DNA from 3 places in the Streptacidiphilus sp. MAP12-33 genome. Region 1 is predicted to be linked to each of the others. Evidence: riboswitches for the same ligand, from Rfam matches in the RefSeq annotation. Region 1 holds a riboswitch; each other region holds the start of a gene.
The links. Region 1 has a riboswitch for cobalamin ahead of ABH931_RS15320 (cobalamin biosynthesis protein). Riboswitches for the same ligand answer to the same signal wherever they lie in the genome.

Region 1 (9,692 bases):
TCAGCCGCCACAGCGCGTCGGTGTCGGCGTGCTCGGCGATCAGGTCGCCGAGCCGGTCCAGCCGCTCCTCGCGGGCGGCCTCGAAGCAGGTGTCGGGCGCGGGGACGAAGGCGCGTCCGGCCGCCGCGGCGACGTCGCGCAGGAAGGCGCGGCGGAAGCCGTCGTTCTCCAGCGCGCCGTGCCAGGTGGTGCCCCAGACCGAGCCCGCGCGGCAGCCGTCCAGCCAGCTCTCGCCGCCCTCGACGCTCGCCACGCCGTGGTGGATCTCGTACCCGTGCACGGTCTCGCCGTAGCCGGTGCCGACGGGCCTGGCGAGGGTCTTCTCCCGCGCGAAGGCGATCCGCACGGGCAGCAGCCCGAGGCCGTCGACCTCGCCCTGCTTGGACTCGAAGCGGTCGTCGATCGTCCGCGCGAGCATCTGGTAGCCGCCGCAGACGCCCAGCACCGGCAGTCCGCGCTCGGCCCGCTCGGCCACGGCCCGGTCCAGGCCCTGCTCGCGCAGCCAGGCCAGGTCGGCGACGGTGGCGCGGGTGCCGGGCAGGATCACCAGGTCGGCGTCGGCCAGCTCCTCGGGCCGCGTGGCCCAGCGGACCAGCACACCGGGCTCCTGAGCGAGGGCGTCGATGTCGGTGAAGTTCGACAGCCGGGGCAGCCGCACGACGGAGACCCGCAGCACGTCCGCGCCGACCGGCGGTCCCGAGGTGCCGCGCGCCATCACCCCGGCCAGGTCCAGCGAGTCCTCGGCGTCCAGCCACAGGCCCGACAGCATCGGCAGCACGCCCAGCGCCGGACGGTGCGTCACCTGCCGCAGCATGTCCAGACCAGGTTGGAGCAGCCGCGCGTCGCCGCGGAACTTGTTCACCAGCCAGCCGCCGATGTGCGCCTGGTCCTCGGCCGAGAGCAGCGCCAGCGTGCCGAACATGGCGGCGAACACGCCGCCCCGGTCGATGTCGCCGACCACCACGACCGGCAGGTCGGCGGCGACGGTGAGGCCCATGTTGGCGATGTCGCCGTCCCGCAGGTTGATCTCGGCGGGGGAGCCGGCGCCCTCGCAGATCACCACGTCGTGGCGGTCGCGCAGGTCGGCCAGGCAGTCCAGGGCGATCCGCAGCAGCGCGGGCTTGCGCTCGCGGTAGTCCAGCGCGCCGACCTCGGCGACGGGCTTGCCCAGCACGACGACCTGGCTGCGCCCGTCCCCGCCGGGCTTGAGCAGGACCGGGTTCATCGCCGCCTCCGGCTCGACTCCGGCCGCTGCCGCCTGCATCGCCTGCGCGCGGCCGATCTCGGCGCCGTCGAGGGTGACGAAGGAGTTCAGTGACATGTTCTGCGCCTTGAACGGCGCGACCTTGACGCCCTGACGCCGCAGCCAGCGGCAGATGCCTGCCGTGACCACGCTCTTGCCCGCGTCCGAGGTCGTCCCGGCGACCAGCAGCGCCCCGCTCACTTCACAGCCCCCCTCAGCAGCGCCACCGCGACGGTGGCGGCCAGTGCCAGTGCGCCCACCCGGCGCGAGAGGCGGCAGGCGCGCTCCACGTCCGCCACGGCGACCGGCCGCAGCTCGGCCCCGAGCACCGGACGGTTCTCCGTTCTCTCCCCGTACTGGAGCGTGCCCCCGAGGCGGACGCCCAACGCGCCCGCGAAGGCCGCCTCGGCGTGCCCGGCGTTCGGGCTCGGATGCGCGGCGGCGTCCCGCCGCCAGACCCGCCAGGTGCGGCCCTTGTCGCCGCTCGCCGCGACGGCCAGCAGCGCGGTCAGCCGCGCGCCCGGCCAGCCCGCGACGTCGTCCAACCGCGCCGACGCCCAGCCGAAGCGGATCAGGCGCGGATTGCGGTGCCCGACCATCGCGTCCAGGGTGTTGACGGCACGGAAGGCGAGCAGTCCGGGCGCGCCGGCGAGGGCGCCCCAGGTCAGTGCGTTGACGACGGCGTCGGCGGTGTTCTCGGCGACGGACTCCACCACGGCGCGGGCGAGCTGCTGCGCGTCGAGGGCGCTCGGGTCGCGTCCGCACAGGTGCGGCAGGCGCTCGCGCGCCGCCTCCACGTCCCCGCGCTCCAGCGCCCCCGCGATGACGCGCGCCTCGCGCGTCAGGGACGCGCCGCCGAGCACGGTCCACGTCGCGGCGGCGGCGAGCGCCGCCTGCGCGGCGGCCGACCGGCGGGAGGCGCGCTGCGCGAGCAGCGCGGTGGCGGCGACGGAGCCGACGGCGACGGCGGTGAACGCCGCGCCCGCGCCCCGGTGGTCGCCGTAGAGGCGGCCCTCCAGCGCGCTTGCGAACCGCCCGAAGCCTGCTACGGGATGACCGCGTCGAGGGTCGCCGAACACGGCGTCGGCGGTGTAGCCCACCACGGCCCCGAACGCGAATGCGCTTGCGCGCATGGTGCTGATGCGCACCGGTGCGTGTCCTCACTCAGGGTCCGCGCCCTGGATCGACGATCCGGAGGCGAGAGTCTCCTGGCTTCCGGATCGACGCACCGGCGGGCCTTCCAGCAGCGTCGTGCCGCCGTGGCCGTTGTTCGCAGGTGCTCCCCGGTGACAGTGGCGGGACCGCGCCGGATTCGCACCGGCTTCCTCTCCTTGCCTCCGATTGGCGTAAAGATCCCACCATGTCGCCGGAGGCAGCGTCAACCGGCCCCGCCGGAGAGGGTCAGGAGCGGGGCTTGTTGAGGAGTTCGACGGCCTTCTGCAGGGCCTGGTCGGCGGGGCTCGCCGGCGGACGGAGGACGTGGTCCTCGAACCAGGAGAGACCGAGGATCAGGAAGAGTCCCAGCGGGGCGACAAGCAGGCACAAGATGACAGACATGGGCACCCCAAGGTGTCGAATGCTGCTGCGGCCTGGACGGACCCCGATCCGTCCCTCCAACAGAATCCGACAAAAGGGTCACATCTGCACGTTGGGGGGAAACCCCCAGAGCCTCGCGCCCCTGGACAGTGCCTAGTGCCGACCGGAGATGACGTCCGCCACCTTCGCCACCGGGGAGGTGTGAGCGCGCCCACCGCGCTCCTGGGCGTCGGCGAAGTGGTACGCCGCGTACATCCCGTGGACGCCGATCCAGCGGAACGGCTCCGGCTCCCACTTGCGGACCTTGTGGTCCACCCACGGCAGCGCCGTCAGCTCGGTGTGCTGGCCGAGCACCAGGTCGCGCAGCGTCCGCGCCGCGAGGTTCGTCGTGGTGACGCCGCTGCCGACGTAGCCGCCGGCCCAGCCGAGGCCGGTCGCGGGGTCGACCGCGACCGTGGAGCACCAGTCGCGCGGCACGCCCAGCACGCCCGACCAGGCCTGGTCGATCGCCACGCCCCGCGCCGCCGGGAAGAACGCCGTGAGGATCTCGGTGAGCTGCGCGATCGTCTTCGCCTGGGTCGAGCCGTCGTTGTCCGTGCGCGAGCCGAAGCGGTAGGGGACGCCACGTCCGCCGAGCGCGATCCGGTCGTCGGCCGTGCGCTGCGCGTACATGTACGCGTGCGCGAAGTCGCCGAGGGTCTCGCGGCCGTCCCAGCCCACCGCGTCCCAGAACGACGCGGGCAGCGGCGCGGTGACGATCATCGAGGAGTTCATCGGCAGCCAGGAGCGCTTCTCGCCCTGCAGGTTGGCGGTGAAGCCCTCGGTGCAGCGCAGCACGAACGTGGCCGAGACGGTGCCGTGCGTGGTGACCGCGCGGGCGGGGGCCGCGCCCTGCGCGGGGTGGATCTCGGTGACCGTGGTCTGCTCGTAGATCTTGACGCCCAGTCGCTCCGCCGCTGCCGCGAGGCCCAGCACCAGCTTGGCGGGCTGGATCCGCGCGCCGTGCGGGGTCCAACTCGCGCCCAGCGCGCCGTCGACGCCGATCCGCTCGGCGGCCTCCGCCGCCGTCAGCCGCTGGACGTCCTTCTCGCCGTAGGAGTGCTCGCCGGCGACGAACGCGTCCAGGCGCTCGACCTGCGCGGGCGTGCGGGCGACCTCCAGGACGCCGCCCTTGACCTGGTCGGCCTCGATGTCCTCCGTCGCGCAGACGTGCAGCACCTCGTCCACGGCGCCGTTCATGGCCTGCTGCATCGCGATCGCGCGCGCCTTGCCGTAGCGCTTGGCGAAGACCGAGCGCCCCGCGAAGCCGTTGTACAGCCAGCCGCCGTTGCGCCCGGAGGCGCCGTAGCCGCAGAAGCGCTGCTCCAGCACGGCGACGCGCAGCGAGGGCTCCGCCTGCTTCAGGTAGTAGGCCGTCCACAGGCCGGTGTAGCCGCCGCCCACGACGGCGACGTCGACCTCGACGGACCCCTCCAGCGCGGGACGCGCCTCGGGGAGGCCGATGGCGGAGTACCAGAAGGAGACACCGCCGTTGACGGTCGTGGACGTGGCCACTTCAGACCTGCTTCCGTGCGCATCTTTGGTTCGGTCCGGGCACGTTATCCGGGCCCGCGAGCTGCGGCAATGCACAAGGTGTCAAGGTCGGCGCGGCCTGTTCGGACAAACCGTCGACTGGACGCCTCCGGGGCGGCCACCCCGTCCGGGTGCGCCCCGGTGGCGGACCCTGCCCCGGGGTACTGGGATGGAGAGAACATCCGAGCGAGCGGGCAGCGGGAGAGCGACATGGGTTGGGGCAAGGCAGCCGCTGTGGTGACGGCCTCCGCCGTGGGCGCCGGCGCGGTGGCGCTCGTGGCAGGGCGGGTGGTCTCCGAGATCTCGGTGCGCGCGGGCCGGTCGGCGCCCGCCTCGGTGGGCGGCCTGCGGGTGCACGCGGTGGCCCCCGACCGGGTCGAGCTCACCCGCGCCCCGGAGACCGAGCGCCCCGGCGTCTGGGCGCTGGAGTGGGGCACGGACGGTCACGTCGTCGTCGGCGACGTGCTGTCCACGACGGCGCAGACGGTCGTCCGCGCGGTCCTCTCGACGGGCGCGGGCCTGCCCGGGGTCGGCGAGACGGTGGTGCTGACGCCGTGGGTGTTGCGCGGCGATCCGCGCTCCGCGCTGGGCATGGACTTCTCCGAGACGGCGGTCGCGACGGAGCTCGGCGCGATGCCGGCCTGGTACCTGCCGGGCCTGCGCGACCCGTGGGTGATCGCGGTGCACGGCACCGGCGCGGACCGCGCCCAGGTCCTGCCGCTGCTGCCGCTGTTCGCGCGGTTCAAGCTGCCGGTGCTGAGCGTCAGCTACCGCAACGACCCCGACGCTCCCGCGTCGCCCGACGGGATCGGCCACTTCGGGGAGACGGAGTGGCGGGACGTCGAGGCGGCGATCCGCCTGGCCGTCGACTCCGGCGCGAGCCGGGTCCTGCTGTACGGCTGGGGCGTGGGCGCGACGATGGCCCTGCACGCGGCGGAGCGGTCCGCCTGGCGGGAAGCCGTCCGGGGCCTCGTCCTCGACTCCCCGGTCCTGGACTTCCGCACCTCGGTGCGCCGCCAGGCGCTGCGCCGGGGCGTCCCGCAGCCCCTCGCGGAGCTCGGCATGCTCGCCGCGGAGGGCCGCACCGGTGTCGACACGGCGACCTTCGCCCACCTCGCCTCCGGCGACGGCCTCCACGTCCCGGCCCTGGTCCTGCACAGCCCGGACGACACCATCGCCCCGATCGAACCGGTGCGGCGGCTCGCCGCCCGCCGCGACGACCTGGTCCTCTTCCGCGAGTTCCCGGGCTCCGAGCACGAGGCACTCTGGAACGCCGACCCCCACGGCTACGAGGACCTCCTCAAGCGGTTCGTCACCCCCTTGCTTTAGTCGCACTACCCAGGGGCGCGGGGCCCTGCCGATATGCGGCTCCTCCCCCAGCCTTCGGCCGGGAGGTGCCCCCTGCGTGGGCGCGAGCAACCACCGGCGTGCGGATGGCCCTGCGCGCCCCGGACCATCTGCTCGCCGGTGGCTCGTCGCGCCCACGCGGCGGAGCCGCGATTTGGCGGAGCCCCGCGCCCCGGCGGTAGTGCAACCACAGGCGGGAGCGAAGCCGACCCGGTCGCGCCCACGCGGCGGAGCCGCGATTTGGCGGAGCCCCGCGCCCCGGCGGTAGTGCAACCACAGGCAGGAGCGAAGCCGACCCGGTCGCGCCCACGCGGCGGAGCCGCGATTTGGCGGAGCCCCGCGCCCCGGAGGTAGTGCAACCACAGGCAGGAGCGAAGCCGACCCGGTCGCGCCCACGCGGCGGAGCCGCGATTTGTCGGATCCCCGCGACCCGGCGGTAGTGCAACCACAGGCGGGAGCGAAGCCGACCCGGTCGCGCCCACGCGGCGGAGCCGCGATTTGGCGGAGCCCCGCGACCCGGCGGTAGTGCAACCACAGGCGGGAGCGAAGCCGACCCGGTCGCGCCCACGCGGCGGAGCCGCGAATCGGCGGAGCTCCGCGCTCCTGGGAGGTGCAACTGGCTCCCCGTGCCATCACTTGTGTCCCCTGCGCCGCAGGCGGGAGCCCGCCACGCCTGGGAATGTGACAAGTTGCCGTATGACGGGGAAGACTGCACCGCGTGACGTCCCGGAATCCGCGTGACCGTGATGCCGATATCCCTGCCGCCCGTGTGGCCCGGCTGCCCCGCCCCAAAGGGCAGCACGTGCGCCGGACGCCGCCGGCCGACCTGCCCGGGCCGGGCAGCCTCGCGCCGCCCGCGCGGCGGCTGCTCGCGGACGCGGTGCGGATCGCCCGCTGGGCGGGCGAGCTCGCGGCCGTGGACCGCCGCGGGGATCTGATGCCGACCGACGCCGCGGACGCGGCCACCGCGTTGGGCCTCACCGTCGACCAGGCCCGCGCGGCCTGGGAGCGGGCGCGGCTGACGGGGCTGGTCGAGCTGCGCGGTGCCGGGGCCGGCCCCGGCTGGCGGTTGCATGCCTGGGCCCACGACGACGAGGCCGTGCTCCGCGGCTGGGCCGCGCTGTTCGACGCGTGGACGCTGCTGGTGTCCGTGCCGGACCGCGCGCTGACCCAGCTCGCCGGCCAGGCGGTGGACCACGCGCCGCAACTCCTCTCCTTCCTGCACCTGGTGGACGGGCCGGTCGCCGAGACCGAGCTGCTGGAGCTGCTGCGCCGCGGCATGGAGGAGCAGTGGCACGCCGGCCTGCACCCCACCGCCGTGACGCCGGTCCCGCACGCCGCGCTCGCCGTCTCGGCGGTGCGCGCGGACGCGCGGGACGGGGACGCGGCGCAGCCGCCGACGCAGGGTGAGATCGTCGCGGTGTTGCGCTGGATGCTCGACGGGTTCCGCGCCGTGGGTGCGGTGGTCCACAGACCCCAGCCCGGCGAGGAGGACAGCTTCGAGCTGACGCCGCTCGGGCACTGGGCCGTGCGCGCCAAGCTGGAGGAGATCTGCACGGTCGCGCAGACCGCCGCCGGGCACATCGAGCAGTCCGCGCTGGAGCTGCTGGCCGCCTGCGCCGGCTACTCGCCGGGGCCCGCGCGCGCCGAGTACCGCGCCTGGCTGGCGGCCCGTCAGGTGGACCGCGCCGTCGCGGACCTGCTGGACGTCGCGCGCGGCGAGGACGCGCTGCTGCGCGGCCTGGCCTTCGAGGCGCTGCGGGTCGCCGGGCAGCCCGCCGAGCCGTCCGTGCGGAACGCGCTGGACGAGCCGATGCTGCGCCCCTACGCGCTGCTGTGGCTGGCCGAGCAGAGCGACGAGGGTGTTCTGCCCGCCGACGTGCTGGGCCAGCAGGACGCCGCCTGGCTGTGGGTGGACACCGGCGCGGCGGTGCTGGAGCACGGCGACACCGGCATGCTGGTGCGGCACGTCCAGGGGGCGGCCGACGGAAACCCGGGGCGCCTGTTCGCTCTCGCGCGCCAGGCGGGTCACCCGCGCGCCGGGCATGTCCTGGCGGCCGTGGCGTCCGCGCACCCCGATCCTGGAGTGGCACGGGCCGCCCGGCGCAGCGCTTTCAGCGTGCACGAGGGCGGCGCCTGACCGGTCGGCAGCGAACCCAGGAGGGGCGGGGACGGTGGACCAGCCACGCGAGGACAGTGAGGGCCGCGGGGGCCGTGACGGCCGCGAGGAGGCCCGTGCGGAGGCGCGGCTGACCGCCGCCCGGCTCAGTGGCGAGGGGGTCGTCGCCCTCGCCGTCACCTGGGTGGACAACGCCGGGATCGCCCGCGTCAAGGGTGTCCCGTTGCGGCGCCTGCCCGAGGCCGCGGTCGAGGGCGTCGGCATGTCGCCCGTCTTCGACGTCTTCCTGGTCGACGACGCGACCACCACCAGCCGCTACCTCGGCGGCCCCGACGGCGATCTGCGAGTCTTTCCGGTGCTGGACCGGGCGGTGCCGCTGGCGGCCCAGCCCGGCTGGGCCTTCGCGCCCGGCGAGCGGTTCCGGCAGGACGGGTTGCCGCACCCCGCCTGCCAACGGCGGTTCGCCGCGCGGATGGTGGAGCAGGCGGCGGAGCGGGGCATCAGCTTCCGCGCCGCCTTCGAGACGGAGTGGATCGTCCAGCGGGCGGAGCCGGCGCCCGGCGGCGACCCCTACCCGACGGACGGGCCCGCCTACGGGCTGCACCGGATCACCGACTGCTCCGACTACCTGCGCGACGTGCTGCTGGCCCTGGAGGCGCAGGGGCTGACCGTGCAGCAGATCCACCCCGAGTACTCCCCGGGGCAGTTCGAGGTGTCGGTGGCGGCGAAGGACCCGGTGGGCGCGGCGGACGACGCGGTGCTGGTCCGGGCCACGATCCGGGGGGTGTCGGCCCGGCACGGACTGCGGGCGTCGTTCGCCCCGGCCTTCGAGCCCGACGGTGTGGGCAACGGCGGGCACCTGCACCTGAGCGCCTGGCGTGAGGGCCGCAACCTGCTGGCGGGCGAGGCCCCGGCGGGCGAGGGCGAGGCCTTCCTCGCGGGCGTGCTGCGCGAGCTCCCGGCGCTGCTGGCGCTGGGCGCCCCGAGCCCCGCGAGCTACCTGCGGCTGGTGCCCTCGCGCTGGGCGGGGTGCTTCCACTGCTGGGGCGTGGAGAACCGCGAGGCCGCGCTGCGGCTGATCCAGGGCACGGACGAGCAGGCCAACGCCGAGGTCAAGTGCTTCGACCAGGCCGCCAACCCGTATCTGGCCGTGGGCGGCGTGATCGCGGCGGGGCTGGCCGGGCTGGACGCCAAGTGGGTGCTGCCGGAGCCGGTCCAGGGCGACCCGGTGCTGCTGCCGCCGGAGCGGCGGCCCGCGCGCCTGCCGACGAGTCCGGACCAGACGCTCACCGCCTTCCGCGCCTCCACGATCCTGCGCGACGCCCTCGGCGACGTCCTCTTCGAGGCCGTCGCCGCCGTCCGCGCCGCCGAGAACGCCGCCTACGGCGCGCTGCCGCCTCAGGCCGTCGTCGCCGCGACGCGCTGGCGCTACTGATGCCGTCCGGGCCGGCCGGTCGCCCCGGACTCGTCGACCAGCACTGCCACAGCGTCGTCGGAAGCGAGCTTGGCGCAGCCGCCTTCGCCTCGCTGCTGACCGAGTCCGACCGGCCGCCCGCCGCCGGGGCGTCGCCGTGGGACTCCGCGCTCGGGCTGGCCGTGCGACGGTGGTGCGCGCCGGTGCTGGGCCTGCCGGAGTTCGCGCCCGTCGAGGCGTATCTGGAGCGGCGGCGCGAGCTCGGGGTCGCCGAGGCGACGCGGCGGCTGCTGCGCGCGGCGGGGCTCTCGGCCTGTCTGGTGGACACCGGGCTGACGGAGGCGGCCGGGGTGCCGCTGCTCCCCGTCGAGGAGCTCGGCGGGGTCGCGCACGCCGACGTGCACGAGATCGTCCGGATCGAGTGGATCGCCGAGCGGGCCACGACGCCCGACGTGGCCGCG
Region 2 (9,692 bases), on a different contig from region 1:
GCGGCGAGGACAGGGGACGAGGAACCAGGAGCGGTGATGACGACCGAAGGGGGCCCCGGGCCGGCCCTGGCCGAGGAGGCTCAGACGGGGGCGTCCACCGCGCGCGTCCCGAAGTACTACCGGCTCAAGCGCCACCTGCTGCAGATCACCCAGACCCAGGCGCCCGGCACGCCGGTGCCGCCGGAGCGGACCCTGGCGCTGGAGTTCGAGACCTCGCGGACCACGGTGCGCCAGGCGCTGCAGGAACTGGTGGTCGAGGGCCGACTGGAGCGGATCCAGGGCAAGGGCACGTTCGTCGCCAAGCCCAAGGTCTCCCAGGCGCTGCAACTCACCTCGTACACCGAGGACATGCGGGCCCAGGGCCTGGAGCCCGCCTCCCGGCTGCTGGAGGTCGGCTACATCACCGCCGACGACCGGCTGGCCGAGTTGCTGGACATCCGGCCCGGCGGGCGGGTGCTGCGCGTCGAGCGCCTGCGCCTGGCCAACGGCGACCCGATGGCGATCGAGACCGCGCACCTGAGCGCCAAGCGCTTCCCCGCGCTGCGCCGGAACCTGGTCAAGTACAACTCGCTGTACACCGCGCTCAGCGAGGTCTACAGCGTCAGCGTCGCCGAGGCCGAGGAGACCATCGAGACCTCGCTGGCCACCCCGCGTGAGGCGGGCGTGCTGGGCACCGACGTCGGCCTGCCGATGCTGCTGCTCTCCCGCCACTCCTTCGACGCGGGCGGCGAGCCGGTCGAGTGGGTCCGCTCGGTGTACCGCGGCGACCGCTACAAGTTCACGGCACGCCTGCGCAGACCGGAAGCGTGAAAGGTTCGCGCACCCTCGTGACGTGAGCGCGGCAAAGGTCTAGCCTCCCCTGTGATCCGTTGATCAACAAACCGTCAACGACTCATGGGGGAGCTGCCGTTTCATGCCACAACTTCCGGAGGCCAGGCTTGCGCTGGTCACGCCCGTGCGCGTGGTCTGCGCGGTGCTGCTGGCCGCACCCTTCGTCGCACTGCTCTGGGTCGGCTCGTATGCGACCCTCACGCCGACCTTCGTCGGGATCCCGTTCTTCTACTGGTACCAGCTCCTGTGGGTGATCCTGTCGGCGCTGATGACCGGCATCGCCTACGTCCTGTTCACCCGTGAGGAGAAGCAGCGCAAGGCCCTGCGCGTCGCTCGTGGGGGTGATCAGGCGTGAAGACCGACTGGACGGCCCTGACCGTCTTCGTTCTCTTCTTCCTGCTGGTCACCGTGATCGGCTTCGTCGCCGCCCGCTGGCGCAGGCCGGACAACGCCGAGCACCTGGACGAGTGGGGCCTCGGCGGCCGCAGCTTCGGCACCGTGATCAGCTGGTTCCTGCTCGGCGGGGACCTCTACACCGCCTACACCTTCATCGCCGTTCCGGCGCTGATCTACGGCGTGGGCGCGCAGGGCTTCTACGCCGTGCCCTACACGATCATCGCCTGGCCGCTGGTCTTCCTCTTCCTGCCCAGGCTCTGGTCCGTGGCCCGGCGCAAGGGCTACGTCACCCTCGCCGACTTCGCCCGCGGCCGCTACGGCAGCAAGAGCGTCGCGGTGGCCGTCGCCCTCACCGGCATCCTCGCCACCATGCCCTACATCGCGCTGCAACTCGTCGGCATCCAGGCGGTGCTGGACACGCTGCACGTCGGCGGCAGCAGCAGCTTCGGCAAGGACCTGCCGCTGCTCATCGCGTTCGCGGTGCTGGCGGCCTACACCTACAGCTCCGGCCTGCGCGCCCCCGCGCTGATCGCCTTCGTCAAGGACACCCTGGTCTACGTCGTGGTCCTGGTCGCGATCATCTACATCCCGATCCGGCTCGGCGGCTACGGCCACATCTTCCACGACGCCGCCACCGCCATGGCCAGGACCAACCCCGCCACGGGCAAGCCCCGCGGTTCGATGATCCCCGGACCGCAGGCCCAGTGGTCGTACGCCACCCTGGCCCTCGGCTCGGCGCTGGCCCTGTTCATGTACCCGCACTCGGCCACCGGCGTGATGGCCGCCAGGAACCGGCTCACCGTGCGCCGCAACCTGGCCGTCATGCCGGCCTACTCGCTGATGCTGGGCCTGCTCTCACTGCTGGGCTTCATGGCGATCTCGGCCGGCGTGGGCAAGGGCGTCAAGGGCTACAACTCCCAGCTCGCCATCCCGCAGCTGTTCCAGCAGATGTTCCCGAGCTGGTTCGCCGGCGTCGCCTTCGCCGCCATCGGCATCGGCGCGCTGGTGCCCGCGGCGATCATGTCCATCGCCGCCGCGAACCTGTTCACCCGCAACATCTACAAGGACCTGCTGAAGCCGGACGCCACCCCGGCGCAGGAGACCAAGGTGGCCAAGCTGGTCTCCCTGGTGGTCAAGCTCGGCGCACTGGGCTTCGTGCTCGGCATCGACAAGCAGTTCTCGATCAACCTCCAGCTGCTGGGCGGCATCTGGATCCTGCAGACCTTCCCGGCGATCGTCGGCGGGCTGTTCACCCGGTGGTTCCACCGCTGGGCGCTGCTCGCCGGCTGGGCGGCCGGCATGGCCTACGGCACCTGGAAGGCCTACGGAGTCGCCGCCGCCGGCAAGCCCGGCTCGCACTTCGGTGGCAGCGCCGCCAACATCCCGGTGATCGGCCAGATCGGCTACATCGGCGTGACCGCGCTCGCACTGAACCTGGCCATCGCGGTCGTGCTCACCCTGCTCCTGAAGGCCGTGAAGTCCCCGGAGGGCGTCGACGAGACGGTCACCGCCGACTACACCGCCGACGTCGAGGACAAAACACCGGTCAGCGGCGACCCGGAGCACGGTCCTGAGGTGATCGCCCCCGTCACCACCTGATGCGCCCTTAGAACGGGCCGCCCGCTCCCGCACACTGGGACGGCGGCCCGTTCGCACTCCCGCGGCGGGCCCAGTCGATCCCCAGGGGGCGACGTGTCACTGACCGACCAAGCACCGACGGACCGAAGCCCGGGAGCCCTGCGCACGGCGCCGAGGCGGCTGTTCCCCGCGCTGCCCGGCCCCCTGTCACTGACCGCCGTCCGCCACGGCCAGAGCACCGCGAACGCCGCCTTCCATGCCGCGGAGGCGGTGGGCGCGCTGGACGTGGGCATCAGCTGCCGCGACGCCGACCTCCCGCTGACCGAGCTCGGCCGCGAGGAGGCGCGGGCGCTCGGCCGCTGGCTCGCCGGCCGCGGCGACGACGGGCTGCCGCACAGCCTCTGGGTCTCTCCCTACCTGCGCACCCAGCAGACCGCGGCACTCGTCGTCGAGGAGCTGGACCGGGCCGGGCTCCCGCTGCCCGAGCTCTGCACCGACGAACGTCTGCGCGACCGCGAACTGGGCCTGCTGGAGATGCTCACCTCCGCGGCGATCGAGCTGCGCCACCCCGAGGAGGCGGCCCGCCGCCGTCTGCTCGGCGAACTGCGCTGGCGCCCCCCGGGCGGCGAGTCGCACTCCGACGTCGCCCTGCGCGTCCGCAGCGCGCTGCGCGACCTCTACGAGGCGGAACCCGACCGCCGCGTCCTGGTGGTCGCCCACGACGCGGTGGTGATGCTGCTGCGGCACGTCATCGACGACCTCCAGGAGACCGATCTCACCACCCTGGCCCGTGACGGCGCGGTCGCCAACACCTCGGTCACCCGCTGGCTCCGCGACGCGAAGGGAGCCCTCACACTGGACTGCTGGAACATCCGCCCGCACCTGACCGAGGGCTGAGCGGCGGGACGCTCCGCGCGGTCGGCGCGGCCTCGGCGGAACCTAGGCGGCCCGATGCGTGCGCCGCGCCGGGACCACCCGGAAGTACGCCGGGTTCGTCACCCCGACCGGCCAGTCGACGCTGGTGCCCTTCGCCTCCATCGGGGCGTATGCGACGGCCAGGGAAAGCCACTGCCCGCGCGGCGCGCTCCGGGTGAACCGCATGCGCACCGTGAGGGTCACCGACGCGCCCGGGCGCAGCCGCAGTCCCTGGGCCGGGCCGACCGCGCCGGTGAGCTCGCCCAGCGCCGTCCGCAGCGGCACGGCGCGCCAGCGGTTGCCGGTCAGTGTCTCCAGGCGGACCGCGTCGCGGCGCAGGGTCCGGTTGCGCGCGCCGTAGACCAGCACCGGATCGAGCCGGCCGCAGACGGCGCGGGTGCGGTTGCGCAGCGTCAGCCGCATGCTCGTCCACGGTCCGCCCACCGGGTACGCGGAGCGGACGCCGCCGAGGGTCACCGCCACCGGGTTCGACCGGGCCGCCCCGGCGCACGCGGGAGCCGGTGCCGCCTGTGCCGCCTGTGCCGCCGACACGGGCAGCACAGCCAACGCTCCCGCGGCTATCGCTCCGGCCACCACAGCGCCGACGCGTCGCCGGCTCATCCCGTTCATCACTCAACGACCATGGCACGTCACCCTCCGTCGCGCCTTCCGGCGACCCCCACCCGAGCCCCCCGGAGGCGTCAGGCAGACTTCAGGGATGAGCATCATCGTCCGCACCGCCCAGCCCGCCGAATACGACGCCGCAGGTCACCTCGTCGCCGAGGCCTTCATCACCGACGGCCACACCGAGCGCGACGGCGACTACGCCAAGCTGCTGCGCGACCCCCGGGACCGGGCCGAGAAGGCGGAGCTGATGGTCGCCGTGGACGAGGAGAACGGAGCAGTGCTCGGCTCGGTCACCTTCGCCCCGCCCGGCTCCCCGTACGCGGACCTCGCACACGGCCGCGAGGGCGAGTTCCGGATGCTGGCCGTCTCCCCGGAGCCGACGGCCCGCGGACGCGGCATCGGCGAACTGATGGTCCACGCCGTCATCGCCCGCGCACGGGAGCTGGAGCTGCCGCGCATCGTCATGTCCTCGCAGCGGCAGATGACCTACGCGCACCGGATCTACGAGCGCCTCGGCTTCGTCCGCACCCCCGATCGCGACTGGTCGCCCGTCCCCGGGGTCCATCTCTTCACCTACGCACTGGAGCTGGACGGCTCGCCTGCGTGACGCTCCCAGGTGGGCCCGCGTAGTCGAACGACTACGCGACACACCCGGCACGACACAACATGTGGTGGTGCGCGCCGCGCTCGCCCCTAGATGTATGCTCATGCTCGCTGTCGACGCAGGGGAACCCGGTGGAATTCCGGGGCTGCCCCGCAACGGTGAGCGAGCGCCGATCCGGCCTGGATCGGGCCTGCCCGCGAGTCCGACGACCTGCCGTCAGCGCGCCCCGGCCTGCCCGGCCGTGGGCGCCGCAACGCCGGGCCTCGTGGGTGGGCCGACGGGTTGGCTTCATGCTGCCCTGCTTCCGCCTGCCTTCTCACGTGGTCCGACTGAGCACCCGAGCACCACCCTCAGCCACCGGCCGCCAACGAGGAGCGAGCGCGTACATGACGGACACCGCCGTCCCCACCCTGCCCCAGCCCGCACGGGAATCCGCCCCCGGATCCGACGCGGGCGGGGACGCCCCCGGCACCGCCCTGCTGGTCACCCTGACCGAGCGCTCCGTCGACCTGCCCGCCGTCGACCCCGGCCGCGTCGCCGCCGCCGCACTGCGCGGCCGCAGCGCCAGGGCCGACTACGCCGAGCTGCGGGGCCTGGCCATGGAGGCCTCCGCCTCACTCATCGCCGAGGACCCGCAGTACTCGCGCCTCGCCGCGCGCCTGCTGGCCGAGGAGATCCGCGAGGAGGCCGCCGGGCAGGGTGCCACCTGCTTCGCCGCGTCCGTGGCCGTCGGCCACCGCGAGGGCCTGATCGGCGACGCCACCGCCGACTTCGTCGCCGCCCACGCCGACGCCCTCGACGCCGTCGTCGACCCGCAGGGCGACGACCGCTTCGAGTACTTCGGCCTGCGCACGGTCTACTCCCGCTACCTGCTGCGCCACCCGATCACCCGCCAGGTCGTGGAGACCCCGCAGCAGTTCATGCTGCGCGTGGCCTGCGGCCTGGAGGTCGGCGGCGACGCCGCGTCCGTCGCGGAGGTCGCCGAGCTGTACCGGCTGATGAGCCGCCTGGACTACCTGCCCAGCTCGCCGACGCTGTTCAACTCCGGCACCCGGCACCCGCAGATGTCCTCCTGCTACCTGCTGGACTCCCCGCTCGACGAGCTGGACTCGATCTACAGCCGCTACGCGCAGATCGCCCGCCTGTCCAAGCACGCCGGCGGCATCGGCCTGTCCTACTCCCGCGTCCGCTCCCGCGGGTCGCTGATCCGCGGCACCAACGGCCAGTCGAACGGCATCGTCCCGTTCCTGCGCACGCTCGACGCCTCCGTCGCCGCCGTCAACCAGGGCGGTCGCCGCAAGGGCGCGGCCTGCGTCTACCTGGAGACCTGGCACGCGGACATCGAGGAGTTCCTCGAGCTGCGCGACAACACCGGTGAGGAGGCGCGCCGCACCCACAACCTCAACCTGGCGCACTGGATCCCGGACGAGTTCATGCGCCGCGTCGACGCCGACACCGAGTGGTCGCTCTTCTCCCCCGGCGACGTGCCCGAGCTGGTCGACCTGTGGGGCGCCGAGTTCGACGCCGCCTACGTCAAGGCCGAGCAGGCCGGCAAGGCCGTCCGCACCATCGCGGCCCGCACCCTCTACGCCCGGATGATGCGCACCCTCGCGCAGACCGGCAACGGCTGGATGACCTTCAAGGACGCCTCCAACCGCGCCGCCAACCAGACCGCGCTGCCCGGCCGCACGGTCCACTCCTCCAACCTGTGCACCGAGATCCTCGAGGTCACCGACGACTCCGAGACCGCCGTCTGCAACCTCGGCTCGGTCAACCTCGGCGCGTTCGTGGACGGACACGGCGAGATCGACTGGGAGCGCCTCGACGCGACCGTCCGCACCGCGGTGACCTTCCTCGACCGGGTCATCGACATCAACTTCTACCCGACCCCCGAGGCCGGGACGTCCAACTCCCGCTGGCGCCCGGTGGGCCTGGGCATGATGGGTCTCCAGGACGTCTTCTTCAAGCTGCGGCTGGAGTTCGACTCCGCCGAGGCCAAGGCGCTCTCGACGAAGATCTCCGAGCGGATCATGCTGGCCGCCTACGAGACCAGCTGCGACCTGGCCGAGCGCCTCGGCCGCCACGAGGCCTACGACGAGACGCGCGCCGCCCGCGGCGAGCTCCACATCGACCACTTCCCGGTGACCACCCAGTGGCCGGCCCGCTGGGACGCGCTGCGTGCCCGTGTCGCCACCACCGGCCTGCGCAACGCGCTGCTGCTCGCCGTCGCCCCGACCGCGACCATCGCGTCGATCGCAGGCGTGTACGAGTGCATCGAGCCGCAGGTCTCCAACCTCTTCAAGCGCGAGACGCTGTCGGGCGAGTTCCTTCAGGTCAACCCGTACCTGGTGGCGGACCTCAAGCGCCTGGGCCTGTGGAACGCGATCACCCGCGAGGAGCTGCGCGAGGGCAACGGCTCCGCCCAGGAGATCACCGACCTGCCGGAGGAGTACAAGCGCCTCTACCGCACCGCCTGGGAGCTCCCGCAGCGCGCGCTGATCGACCTGGCCGCGGCCCGCATGCCGTACCTGGACCAGAGCCAGTCGCTGAACCTGTTCATGGCCGCGCCCACCATCGGCAAGCTCAGCTCGATGTACGCGTACGCCTGGAAGGTCGGCCTGAAGACCACGTACTACCTGCGCTCGCGCCCGGCGACCCGGATCGCCCGCGCGGCCACCACCCAGGTCGTGGCGGAGGCGGAAGCCGTCGCCTGCTCCCTGGAGAACCCCGAGTCCTGCGAGGCCTGCCAGTAATGAGCACCCCTGCCGAGAACAAGAACAAGAAGAACATCCTGGACCCGGGCTTCGAGCTGACGCTCCGCCCGATGCGCTACCCGGACTTCTACGAGCACTACCGCAACGCCATCAAGAACACCTGGACCGTGGAGGAGGTCGACCTCCACTCCGACGTCGCGGACCTGGCCAAGCTCAGCGAGGGCGAGCGCCACATGATCGGCCGTCTGGTCGCGTTCTTCGCGACCGGCGACTCGATCGTCTCCAACAACCTGGTGCTGACGCTCTACAAGCACATCAACTCCCCGGAGGCGCGCCTGTACCTGTCGCGCCAGCTGTTCGAGGAGGCCGTGCACGTCCAGTTCTACCTGACCCTGCTGGACACCTACCTCCCCGACCCGGAGGACCGCGCGGCCGCGTTCGACGCGGTGGAGAGCATCCCCTCCATCCGCGAGAAGGCCCAGTTCTGCTTCCGCTGGATGGACAGCGTGGAGAAGATCGACGCGCTGGAGTCCAAGGAGGACCGCCGCCGCTTCCTGCTCAACCTGATCTGCTTCGCGGCGTGCATCGAGGGCCTGTTCTTCTACGGCGCCTTCGCGTACGTGTACTGGTTCCGCAGCCGCGGCCTGCTGCACGGCCTGGCGACCGGCACCAACTGGGTCTTCCGCGACGAGTCCATGCACATGGACTTCGCCTTCCGTGTCGTCGACACCGTCCGGGCCGAGGAGCCCGACCTGTTCGACGAGGAGCTCGGCAAGCGGGTCACCGCCATGCTGGAGGAGGCCGTCGAGGCCGAGCTCCAGTTCGCCCAGGACCTGTGCGGCGAGGGTCTGCCCGGCATGAACACCGAGTCCATGCGGCAGTACCTGGAGTGCGTGGCCGACCAGCGCCTGGCCCGCCTCGGCCTGCCGATCCGCTACGGCTCGGAGAACCCGTTCGGCTTCATGGAGCTGCAGAACGTCCAGGAGCTGACGAACTTCTTCGAACGCCGCGTCTCCGCGTACCAGATCGCCGTCGAGGGCTCGGTCTCCTTCGACGACGACTTCTAGGAACGGAACGCAGGCAACGCAACGCAGGGCCGCACACGGCGAAGGGCGTTCACCCAGGTGGGTGAACGCCCTTCGCCGTGTGCGGCCCTGGTCCTACTCGTTCGGAACGACCTCGTACCGCGGCTGCTTCTCCTCCATCTGCCGCAGCGCGTCCTTGCGGTCGCGCTTGGAGAGGCGGTCGATGTAGAGGTAGCCGTTCAGGTGGTCCGTCTCGTGCTGCAGGCAGCGCGCGAAGAAACCGGTGCCCTCCACCACGACGTCCTTGCCGTCCCTGTCCTGACCACGCACGATCGCGAGGTCGGGCCGCGCCAGCTCGGCGTACGCGCCCGGCACCGACAGACAGCCCTCGTTGCCGTCGTCCAGCACCCGCCGTGACGGCTCCAGGTCGTCCAGGACCGGGTTCACGACGACGCCGATGTGACGCACGTTGTCGTCGTCCGGGCAGTCGTAGACGAAGACCCGCTGCGCGACCCCGATCTGGTTCGCGGCCAGACCCACACCCTCGGCGGCGTACATGCTGACGAACATGTCGTCGATCAGCGCGTGCAGCTCCGGCCCGAACTCGGTCACCATGGCACACGCGTGGTGCAGGACCGGGTTGCCGACCACCGTGATGGGCCGCGCGGTGCCACGCGAGGTGTCCGGCTCCTCCCCGATCACCTGCTGCGGCTCTTCCAACTGCTCTTCCGACATGCTCTCGCCTTCAACGATGCTCTGCTCTTCGCTCACAGGGTACGTGGCAGCTCAGCAGACTTCTTCCAGGTCCCGGTAGGCCCGGCGCCCCGGCGCCGCCATCACCCAGCGGTCCAGCAGCTCCCCCACCAGCCCCGCCGGCGCGGCGAGACCGCACTCACGCTCGGGAACCCACAGTTCCCCCTGCGCGTGGTGGCTCAGCCGTCCGAGCGGCCCGTCGTCGTGCGGGTCGTGCGCGCCGCTGTGCCCGTCGTCCGCCGTCATCCG
Region 3 (9,692 bases), on a different contig from region 1:
CGTTCCGCAGACGCAGGTTTGCAGGCTACCCACGCCTCCTTCCGGCACGGTTCGCCCGTCGGAAGGGACCGGCCGGGTAGCCTCGGACGGGCGGCCGTCGGTGGCCGCACGGGGGAGGGAAGCCTGGTGCGGACGCACACGACGGTGGCGCGCGACCCGGGGCGCGGAGCCCGTGGCACCGGCGCGGCGTATGTGGAGCGGCGGCGGACGCTGGTCGGACTGCTGCGCGGCACAGTGCTGGAGATCGGCGCGGGCACGGCCGGGAGCCACGCGGACCTCGATCCCGAGGTCCGCTGGCTCGGGCTCGAACCCGCCGTCAGGACCCGGCGGAGACTTGCCCGTCACGCCGCCGACCACGGGCGGCCCGGCAGCGTGGTGGCCGGACGGGCCGAGGCGCTGCCGCTCGCGGCGGGCAGCGTGGACGCGGTGCTCTCCTGCGTGGTGCTCTGCTCCGTCGGCGACCAGGACCGCGCCCTCGCCGAGATCCGCCGGGTGCTGCGGCCCGGCGGGCTGTTCGTCTTCTTCGAACACGTCGCCGCGCCCGAGGGCACCGCGCAGGCGCGCGTCCAGCGCCTGTGGGCGCCCTGCTCCCGCCTGTTCGACGCCGGCTGCCGCCCGCACCGCCCGACCGCGCAGCGCATCGCGGCGGCTGGGTTCGCCGGCGTCGACCTGCGCTGGTTCGACCTCGGCGGCCGCCTCACCCCGTACGGCCCCTACATCGCCGGCTGCGCCGCCCGCTGACCGGACGGCGTGTCAGCGCCGCGCAGCCCGTCCAGGATCGGTGCGAGGTCCGGGGCGGTGAGGGCGTAGCGGACGATGCGGCCGTCCTTCGTCCCGGTGACGATCCCCGCCGCGCGCAGCAGGCGCAGGATCTGGGAGACGGCCGGGTCGGCGATGCCCGTCGCCGTGGCCAGGTCGGTGACGGCGATCGGGCCGGCGTGGTGCAGGGCCAGCAGGATCGCGAGGCGGTGGGGCTCCCCGAGCAGGGCGAAGCGGTCGGCCCACGTGGTGAGGCGGTCGGCGTCGCCGATGCCCTCGATGGCGGCGCACACCGTGTGGTCGTCGATGACCTTGCGGTCGGCACGCTCGGCGGGAACAAGATGCATGCCGGTCATTGTGGCCCGTCCCACGAGGTGATTCGCAACACCTGCGCACCTGTGCAGGCTTGTGGGGGTTTGCGATCAGCCCTAGGGTGGTCGCTGCCGTGGTGTTCGGGAAGACCGGTACGAATCCGGAGCGGCCCTCGCCACTGTGATCGGGAAGTCCTCGTTTCGTTTCCCGCGGCCGTCAGCGGTCGCCGGAGGTCACTGGGCGCGTCAGCGCCTGGGAAGGCCAGAAGCAAGGGCGGCAGCCCCCGTCAGCCAGGAGACCGGCCACGGCACGCATTGTGACCATTCCACGAGGTGCTGGAGAGGCTGGCCTTGGATGACCCTGCCCGAAAACTCTTCCCCGACGCTCACCGCGGCGATACCCGCGACCCCCGTCCTGCGCTGGGAGAGAAGAGACTGGTGGCGCACCGGTGCGCTGCTGGCCGTGATCGCGGTGATGCACGTCGTCGGTTTCGGCATCCTCGCCGTGATGGTGGCGCCCCATCACTACAAGGTCGGCACCCAGGTGTTCGGCCTCGGCCTGGGCGTGACCGCCTACACCCTGGGCATGCGGCACGCCTTCGACGCCGACCACATCGCCGCGATCGACAACACCACCCGCAAGCTCATGGCCGACGGCAAGCGCCCGATCTCCGTGGGCTTCTGGTTCGCCCTCGGCCACTCGTCGATCGTGATCCTGCTGGCCGCGGGCATCGCCGGCGGGGTGCGGCTGGCGACGACGCTGACGAACGACAACTCCAGCGCCCGTCACGAGCTGGGCACCGTCAGCACATTGGCCTCCGGGAGCTTCCTCTACCTGATCGCCGCGCTCAACCTGGTGGCCCTGCTGGGCATCTGGAAGGTCTTCACGGCGATGCGCGCCGGGCAGTTCGACGAGCACGAGCTGGAGAAGCACCTCGACAGCCGGGGCTTCATGAACCGCGTCCTGGGCCGGCTGACGAAGTCCATCACCCGTCCGGGGCAGATGTTCCCGATCGGCCTGCTGTTCGGCATCGGCTTCGACACCGCGACCGAGGTCACCCTGATGGTGATGGCCGGCTCCGGCGCGGCCGCCGGCCTGCCCTGGTACGCGATCGTCTGCCTGCCGCTGCTCTTCGCCTCGGGCATGAGCCTGTTCGACACCCTCGACGGCACGTTCATGAACTTCGCCTACCACTGGGCGTTCGCCAACCCGGTCCGCAAGGTCTACTACAACCTCACCATCACCGGGCTCTCGATCGCCGTCGCCTTCCTGATCGGCACCATCGAGCTCGTCGGCATCCTGCACGACCAGCTGAACCTGACCGACCCGGTCACCGGCTGGATCTCGGACGTCGACCTCAACAACGTCGGCTTCGTCATCGTCGGCCTCTTCGTGGTCGTCTGGGCCTGCGCCATCGGGTACTGGCGCCTGGCCCGGGTGGAGCGCCGCTGGAAGCAGGCCGACCCCGCCTGACGTGCTAGTCTGCGCCCGACCGGAAATCTGCGCAGGCTTGCAGGTTTCCGGTGGCACGACAGGCAGCGAAGCCGGTGACGCCCGCGGGAACGCGGGCCATTCCGGCGCTGTCCCGCAACTGTGAGGGCCGCCCGACGGGCGGCCCGAGCCAGGTCGCCTCCTGCCGCGCTACGACATCGACCCTCGTGGGAAGGGCGATCCGTCTGCTCAGGGTGCGCCTTCGTGCGCGGCCGGTCGCCGGGTTGGCTTCTTCCCTCCCTCACGGCAGGAAGTAGCACATGGCACAGCGACCGCTGGTCCGCTCTGTTGCGACGGCAGCCGCGGCGATCGCTGCGTTGGCCGCCGTCGCCGGCTGCGGTTCGTCGGGCTCGGGTACTTCGGGTTCCGCCGCCCCGTCCGCGTCGACGGGCGCGTCCTCGGCCGCGGCCGCCGCGTTCCCGGTCACGGTGACGCCGTCGAACGGCAAGGTCACCGTCAAGGACCAGCCCAAGCACATCGTCTCGCTGTCGCCGACCGCGACCGAGGACCTGTACGCGGTGGGCGCGGGCAGCCAGGTCGTCGCGGTGGACTCGACGTCCGACTACCCCAAGGGCGCACCGGTCACCAGCCTCAGCGGGCTGACGCCGAACGTCGAGGCGATCGTCAAGTACAGCCCGGACCTGGTCGTCGCCTCGCAGGACTCCGGCGGCCTCGTCGCGAGCCTGCGAAAGCTCGGCGTCCCGGTCATGATCGAGCCGGCCGCGGCCACGCTCGACGACGCCTACACGCAGATCGAGCAGATCGGCCAGGCCACCGGCCACGCCGACAAGGCCGCCGCCACCGTCGCCGGGATGAAGACGCAGATCGCCGCGACGGTCGCGAAGGCGGGCGCCGCGCACCCGAACCTCGGCTACTACTGGGAGCTGAGCGCCAACCCGTACTACTCGGCCACGTCGAAGACCTTCGTCGGCCAGGTCGTCTCCCTGTTCGGCCTGAAGAACATCGCCGACGCGGCGGACAAGGCCGCCGACGGCGGCTACCCGCAGCTGTCCGCCGAGTACGTCGTCAAGGCGCAGCCGCAGATCATCTTCCTGGGCGACAACGAGGCCGCCGACGGCGGGCAGAGCCCGGCGGTCGTCGCCGCCCGCCCGGGCTGGTCGGGGATCCCGGCGGTGAAGAACAGTCAGGTCGTCGGCCTGAACGACGACGTGGCCTCCCGCTGGGGCCCGCGACTGCCCGAGCTGGTCGCCGAGATCGCCGCGGCGGTCGAGAAGGCGCCCACCAAGTGACCCCGAGCGGCCGACGAGGGTGAGGCGGGCCAGGGTGCGCGGACGCACGGCACGCGCCTACGGCGTCGCGGTGGTCTTCCTGGCCGCCGCGGTGCTGCTGGGCGCCATGGTCGGGGCGGCGGACCTCAATCCGCTCGCCACCGGCGCCGCACTGCTCGACCGGCTGCCGTTCGTGCACCTGTCCGGCGGGCTCAGCCCGCTGGACCAGGCGGTGCTCTTCCAGATCCGCTTGCCCCGGGTGGTCCTGGCGGCGCTGGTCGGCGGCGCGCTGTCGCTCTCCGGCGCGGGGTACCAGGGCGTGTTCCGCAACCCCCTGGTCGACTCCTCGCTGCTCGGCGCCTCGGCGGGCGCGGGGCTCGGCGCGACCGTCGCCATCGTGGCCATGGGCGGGGCCGACGCACAGGCCCTGCCGCTCGCGGCGTTCCTCGGCTCGCTCGCCGGAGTCGCCTTCGCCTACCTCGCCGGAGCCAGCGGCGGGCCCGGAACGGCGACGCTGCTGCTGTCCGGGCTCGCCGTCTCGATGTTCCTCACCGCCGTGCAGACGTACGTGCTGCAACGCTCCACCCAGGACATCCAGCAGGTCTACTCCTGGCTGCTGGGCTCCCTGTCCGCCGCCACCTGGCACCAGAGCGCCCAGATCCTGCCCTACCTCGCGGTCGCCACCGTGCTGGTGCTGCTGCACGGCCGTCACCTGGACGTGCTGTCCGTCGGCGACGAGGAGGCCCGTTCGCTCGGGCTGCACCCCGGCCGGATCCGGCTGACCGTCGTGGCCGCGTGCGCGCTGGCCGCCGCGAGTGCGGTCGCGGTCAGCGGCCTGATCGGCTTCGTCGGCCTCGTCGTTCCGCACGCGGTCCGCCGTCTCGCGGGCCCCTCCTACCGGATCGTGCTGCCGCTGTCGCTGCTGTACGGGGCGGGGTTCCTGGTGCTGGCCGACACGCTCGCGCGCACCGTCGTCTCCCCGGCCGAACTGCCCATCGGCGTCGTCACCGCGCTGATCGGCTCCCCGGCGTTCGTCTGGATCCTGCGCTCCACCCGGTCGGTGCGCACATGAGCGCGCACGCCGACGGTCCGGAGCTGTCCGGCCTGGAGCTGTCCGGCCTGGACGTCGACCTGGACCGCACCCCCGTGGTGCGGGAGCTCTCCGGTGCTGTGGCCCAGGGCGGCTGGCTCGCCCTGATCGGCCCGAACGGCGCGGGCAAGTCGACCGCGCTGCGCGCCGTCGCCGGCCTGATCCCGCACCGGGGCACCGTCCTGGTGGACGGCACCGACGTCAGCGCCCTGCGCACCCGTGAGCGGGCCCGCCTGATCGCCTACGTCCCGCAGGCGCCGCTGCTGCCGCCGGACATGACGGTCCGCGACTACGTGCTGCTGGGTCGCACGCCGCATCTGGGATACCTCGCGAGCCCGGGCGACCGTGACCGCGAGACCGCCGCGCGCACCCTGGACGAGCTCGACCTCACCTCCTTCGCCGGCCGCCGCCTCGCCCAGCTCTCCGGCGGCGAGCGCCAGCGCGCCGCGATCGCCCGCGCCCTGGCCCAGGAACCGCGCCTGCTGCTGCTCGACGAGCCGACCTCCGCCCTCGACCTCGGGCACCAGCAGCACGTCCTGGACCTCGTCGACGGGCTGCGCCACACCCAGGGCCTGACCGTGGTCACCACCCTGCACGACCTGACCACCGCCGCCCAGTACGCCGACCGGCTCCTGCTGCTGCACCGGGGCCGCGTCGAGGCGAGCGGCACCCCGGCCGAGGTCATCACGCAGGACGTGGTCACGCGCGTCTACGAGGCCCGCGTCTCGGTCACCACCGACCCCGAGGGCAGGCCCGTGGTCACCCCGTTGCGTCGTCCCGACTGAAGCCTGGCGCCCCGAGGCGTACCGGTCCGCCGGATCCGGTTCCCGGTGGACGCTGGTGGTCCGGCTGCCGATGCCTTTCGGCGTGCGCGAGTACCACGGCTGGCCCTCGGGCCGGGACACGGCCGGCGCGTCGGCAGCTGACGCGCCGGGTCCGCGCGCGGTCCCCGCGTCAGTCCTCCATGCGGCGCAGCAGGTAGGTGTCCATCAGCCAGCCCTTGGCCTCGCGGGCCTCCTGGCGAAGGCGCGCGATCTCGCGCGCCTTGTCGGCCAGCGGGCCGGAGACCAGGATCTCGTCCTCGGTGCCGAGGTAGGCGCCGTAGTGGATGTGGACGCCCTCCGGGTCGATGGCGGCGAAGGCCGCCTTGCCGTCGAGCATCACCACGGCGTCCTCCGCCCCGGCCGGGAAGCCCTCGGCGGCGAGCCGGCGCCCGGTCGTGATCCGCACCGGACGTCCGACCCGGTTCAAGGTGGTGCGGTGACGGGCCGCCAGGACGGAGACGCTGCTGATGCCCGGGATCACCTCGTAGGTGAACGCCGTCCGGCCCTGCGCCAGGATCTCGTCGAGCACGGCGGTGATGCTGTCGAACAGGCAGGGGTCGCCCCAGACCAGCAGCGCGCCCGTGCCGTCCGGTCCGATGTGCTCGGCCATCATGCCCTCGACCAGCGCGGCGCGACGACGCCGCCAGTCGTCGACCGCCTCCCGGTAGGCGGGGGTGGTGCGGTCCCGTTCCGCGTCCGGGATCTCGACCACGAGGTGGCCGGGGCGTCCGTGCTCCTCGATCATCAGGCGGCGCAGCTCGACGAGCTCCTGCCGCTGTTCGTTCTTGTCGAGGAGCAGGAAGACGTCGGTGCGCGCGAAGGCCTTGACCGCCTGCAGGGTGAGGTGGTCCGGGTCGCCCGAGCCGATGCCGATGACGTTGATGTGCCGCATGCGGGTGATTCTTCCGGATGCGGGTCCGCGGCCCGACACCCAGGTCGGCGCTGGAGCCGCCCGGACGAGGGACTATAGGGTCGCCTGATGAGCACCATGACTCCCGAGGTCCTGATCGAGCGGCGCGGCCGCGCCGGCGTGATCGTCCTCAACCGCCCGCGCGCGCTCAACGCCCTCACCCACGGCATGGTCCTGGCCGTCGCCGCGGCGCTGGACGCCTGGGAGCACGACGAGAGCGTCGCCACCGTGGTCCTGACCGGCGCCGGGGAGCGCGGCCTGTGCGCGGGCGGCGACATCGTCGCCATCCACCGCGCGGCGACCACCGGCGACCCGGGCGACGCCGAGGCGTTCTGGCGCGACGAGTACCGGCTCAACGCCCGCATCGCGCGCTACCCCAAGCCCTACGTCGCGCTGATGGACGGCATCGTGATGGGCGGCGGCGTCGGCCTCTCGGCCCACGGCGGCGTCAGGGTCGTCACCGAGCGCACCAGGCTCGCCATGCCGGAGACCGGCATCGGCTTCGTGCCCGACGTCGGCGGCACCTACCTGTTGTCCCGCACGCCCGGGGAGCTCGGCACCCATCTCGCGCTCACGGCGGGCTCGGCGGGGGCCGGGGACGCGCTGTTGTGCGGCCTGGCCGACCACCACGTCCCGGCCGACCGGCTGGCGGCGCTGCTGGACGACCTGGCGACCCATGACGTCCCCACCGCGCTCGCCCGGCACGCCGAGGCGGCCCCTGCGGCGCCGCTGGCGGAACAGCGGGCCTGGATCGACGCCTGCTACGGCGCCGCGACCGCCGAGGAGGTCGTCGAGCGGCTGCTGGCGGTCGGCGACACCGCGGCCAAGGAGGCGGCCGACCGGATCACCGGCAACTCGCCCACGGCCGTCAAGGCCACCCTCGCCGCCCTGCGCCGGGCGCGGGCGCTCGGCTCGCTCGAGGCGGTGCTCGACCAGGAGTACCGCAGCTCCTGCGCCGCCCTGCGCACGCCCGACCTCGCCGAGGGCATCCGCGCCCAGGTGATCGACAAGGACCGCGCCCCGCACTGGCGCCCGGTCACCCTGGAGGCCGTCACCGACCAGGACATCGAGCGGTACTTCGCCCCGCTGGGCGAGGGGGAGCTCCGCCTCGCCCGCTGACGCGGCCTACCGCGCCGCCGCGCACCACGCCAGCGCCGCCGCCAGGTCCGCCGCCTGCGGGACGCCCGGGGGCGCGGGCGGGCGCCGGACGAGGACCACGGGCAGGCCGAGCTCGCGGGCCGCCGCGAGCTTGGGGGCGGTGGCCGCGCCGCCGCTGTCCTTGGTGACCAGCACGTCGACACGGTGGCGCCGCAGCAGCTCCAGCTCGCCGTCCAGCGTGAACGGGCCGCGGTCCAGCAGGACTTCGAGGTTCGGCGGCAGCGGGGGCTCCGGCGCGTCGACGGAACGGGCCAGGAACCAGAGGCGGTCCAGGGCGGGAAGGCGGTCCGGCCCGGCGAAGGGCGCCAACTCCTTGCGTCCCGTGGTCAGGAAGATCCGGCGGCCCAGCTCCGGCAGCGCGGCCGCGGCGTCGACGAGGGAGGAGACCGGGATCCAGCGGTCGCCGTCGACCGGACGCCAGCCGGGGCGCCGCAGCAGGAGCAGCGGCACGCCCGTCTCGGCGGCGGCCCGGGCCGCGTTGGCGCTGATACCGTCCGCGAAGGGATGGGTGGCGTCCACGACGGCACTCACCTGCTCGGCGCGCAGCCACGCCGCCAGCCCAGCCGCCCCGCCGAACCCGCCGACGCGCACGGAGCCGTGTGGGAGCGCGGGTTGGGATACACGCCCCGCCAGCGAGCTGGTCACCCGCGGCGAGGGGGTCCTGGCGGCCAGCTCGGCGGCCAACTGCCGGGCCTCGGCGGTGCCGCCGAGGATCAGTACATGACGCTCCGTCATGCCTGGTCGAGAGTCCCGTCGAACGCCCGCAGAATGCGCTCCGCGGCCAGTGTCGCCGTCAACCCGCCGGCGCGGACCTCGGCTTCGAGCTCCGGTGCGAGCGCGCGCACCGCCGGGTGGCCGTCGAGACGGCCGAGCAGCTCGTCGCGGACCATCGACCAGGCCCACTCCACCTGCTGGTCCCGGCGCTTGGCGGTGAGCCGCCCGGTGGACTCCAGCAGCACCCGGTGCTGTTCGAGCCGGTCCCACAGGGTGTCCAGGCCGCTGGACTCCCGCGCGCTGCAACTGAGCACCGGCGGCGTCCAGGCGGCGTCGGCGGGGTGCATCAGGCGCAGCGCGCCCGCGAGTTCGCGCGCGGCGGCGCGGGCGTCGCGCTCGTGCGGGCCGTCGGCCTTGTTGACCGCGATCACGTCGGCCAGCTCCAGCACGCCCTTCTTGATGCCCTGGAGCTGGTCGCCGGTGCGGGCGAGGGTGAGCAGCAGGAAGGTGTCCACCATCTGCGCGACGGTCGTCTCCGACTGGCCCACACCCACCGTCTCCACCAGCACGACGTCGTAGCCCGCCGCCTCCATCACCACCATCGACTCGCGGGTGGCCTTGGCCACGCCGCCGAGCGTGCCGGCGCTGGGGGAGGGGCGGACGAACGCGGCCGCGTCGACGGCCAGGCGCTCCATCCGGGTCTTGTCGCCCAGGATCGAGCCCCCGGTCCGCGTGGACGACGGGTCGACGGCGAGCACCGCGACCCGGTGGCCCAGCCCGGTGAGCATCGTGCCGAACGCGTCGATGAACGTGGACTTGCCGACGCCGGGCACGCCGCTGATGCCGATCCGCCGCGCGTGGCCCGTGTGCGGCAGCAGCTCCGTCAGCAGCTGCTGGGCCAGCACCCGGTGGTCGGCGCGGGTGGACTCGACGAGCGTGACGGCGCGGGCGACGAACGCCCGCTTGCCGTCGAGCACGCCCTTGACGTAGGCGTCGAGGTCGATGCCCACCGCGACTACAGCTCCGGGTGACCGAGCGAGGCGCCGAGGCGCTGCACCAGGTCGTGGGCCGCGTCCGGGATGACCGTGCCGGGCGGGAAGACCGCCGCGGCGCCCATGTCGAGGAGCGTCCGGACGTCCTGCGGCGGGATGACGCCACCCACGACGATCATGATGTCCTCGCGGCCCTCCGCCGCCAGCTCCTCG

Region 2: linked by a shared signal. The riboswitch ahead of ABH931_RS06440 (ribonucleoside-diphosphate reductase subunit alpha) and the one ahead of ABH931_RS15320 (cobalamin biosynthesis protein) in region 1 are both predicted to bind cobalamin.
Region 3: linked by a shared signal. The riboswitch ahead of ABH931_RS33595 (ABC transporter substrate-binding protein) and the one ahead of ABH931_RS15320 (cobalamin biosynthesis protein) in region 1 are both predicted to bind cobalamin.

Annotation. Positions count from the first base shown of each region.
Region 1 covers NZ_JBGCCA010000013.1:92,043-101,734, forward strand. The annotation lists gene ABH931_RS15315 (cobyric acid synthase) at 1-1,444, opposite strand, end outside; gene ABH931_RS15320 (cobalamin biosynthesis protein) at 1,441-2,376, opposite strand; cobalamin riboswitch at 2,425-2,618, opposite strand; gene ABH931_RS15325 (hypothetical protein) at 2,645-2,800, opposite strand; gene ABH931_RS15330 (NAD(P)/FAD-dependent oxidoreductase) at 2,933-4,333, opposite strand; gene ABH931_RS15335 (alpha/beta hydrolase family protein) at 4,562-5,680, shown strand; gene ABH931_RS15340 (hypothetical protein) at 6,501-7,838, shown strand; gene ABH931_RS15345 (glutamine synthetase) at 7,873-9,252, shown strand; gene ABH931_RS15350 (amidohydrolase family protein) at 9,252-9,692, shown strand, end outside.
Region 2 covers NZ_JBGCCA010000004.1:109,788-119,479, forward strand. The annotation lists gene ABH931_RS06410 (GntR family transcriptional regulator) at 37-810, shown strand; gene ABH931_RS06415 (DUF3311 domain-containing protein) at 914-1,186, shown strand; gene mctP (monocarboxylate uptake permease MctP) at 1,183-2,826, shown strand; gene ABH931_RS06425 (histidine phosphatase family protein) at 2,920-3,702, shown strand; gene ABH931_RS06430 (hypothetical protein) at 3,745-4,341, opposite strand; gene ABH931_RS06435 (GNAT family N-acetyltransferase) at 4,439-4,954, shown strand; cobalamin riboswitch at 5,003-5,184, shown strand; gene ABH931_RS06440 (ribonucleoside-diphosphate reductase subunit alpha) at 5,338-7,704, shown strand; gene ABH931_RS06445 (ribonucleotide-diphosphate reductase subunit beta) at 7,704-8,732, shown strand; gene def (peptide deformylase) at 8,826-9,425, opposite strand; gene ABH931_RS06455 (tetratricopeptide repeat protein) at 9,477-9,692, opposite strand, start outside.
Region 3 covers NZ_JBGCCA010000043.1:22,832-32,523, reverse strand. The annotation lists gene ABH931_RS33615 (hypothetical protein) at 1-33, opposite strand, end outside; gene ABH931_RS33610 (class I SAM-dependent methyltransferase) at 127-741, shown strand; gene ABH931_RS33605 (ArsR/SmtB family transcription factor) at 714-1,106, opposite strand; cobalamin riboswitch at 1,177-1,393, shown strand; gene ABH931_RS33600 (HoxN/HupN/NixA family nickel/cobalt transporter) at 1,426-2,544, shown strand; cobalamin riboswitch at 2,569-2,720, shown strand; gene ABH931_RS33595 (ABC transporter substrate-binding protein) at 2,823-3,812, shown strand; gene ABH931_RS33590 (FecCD family ABC transporter permease) at 3,847-4,863, shown strand; gene ABH931_RS33585 (ABC transporter ATP-binding protein) at 4,860-5,666, shown strand; gene cobF (precorrin-6A synthase (deacetylating)) at 5,836-6,597, opposite strand; gene ABH931_RS33575 (enoyl-CoA hydratase/isomerase family protein) at 6,694-7,734, shown strand; gene ABH931_RS33570 (cobalt-precorrin-6A reductase) at 7,741-8,508, opposite strand; gene meaB (methylmalonyl Co-A mutase-associated GTPase MeaB) at 8,505-9,497, opposite strand; gene scpA (methylmalonyl-CoA mutase) at 9,503-9,692, opposite strand, start outside.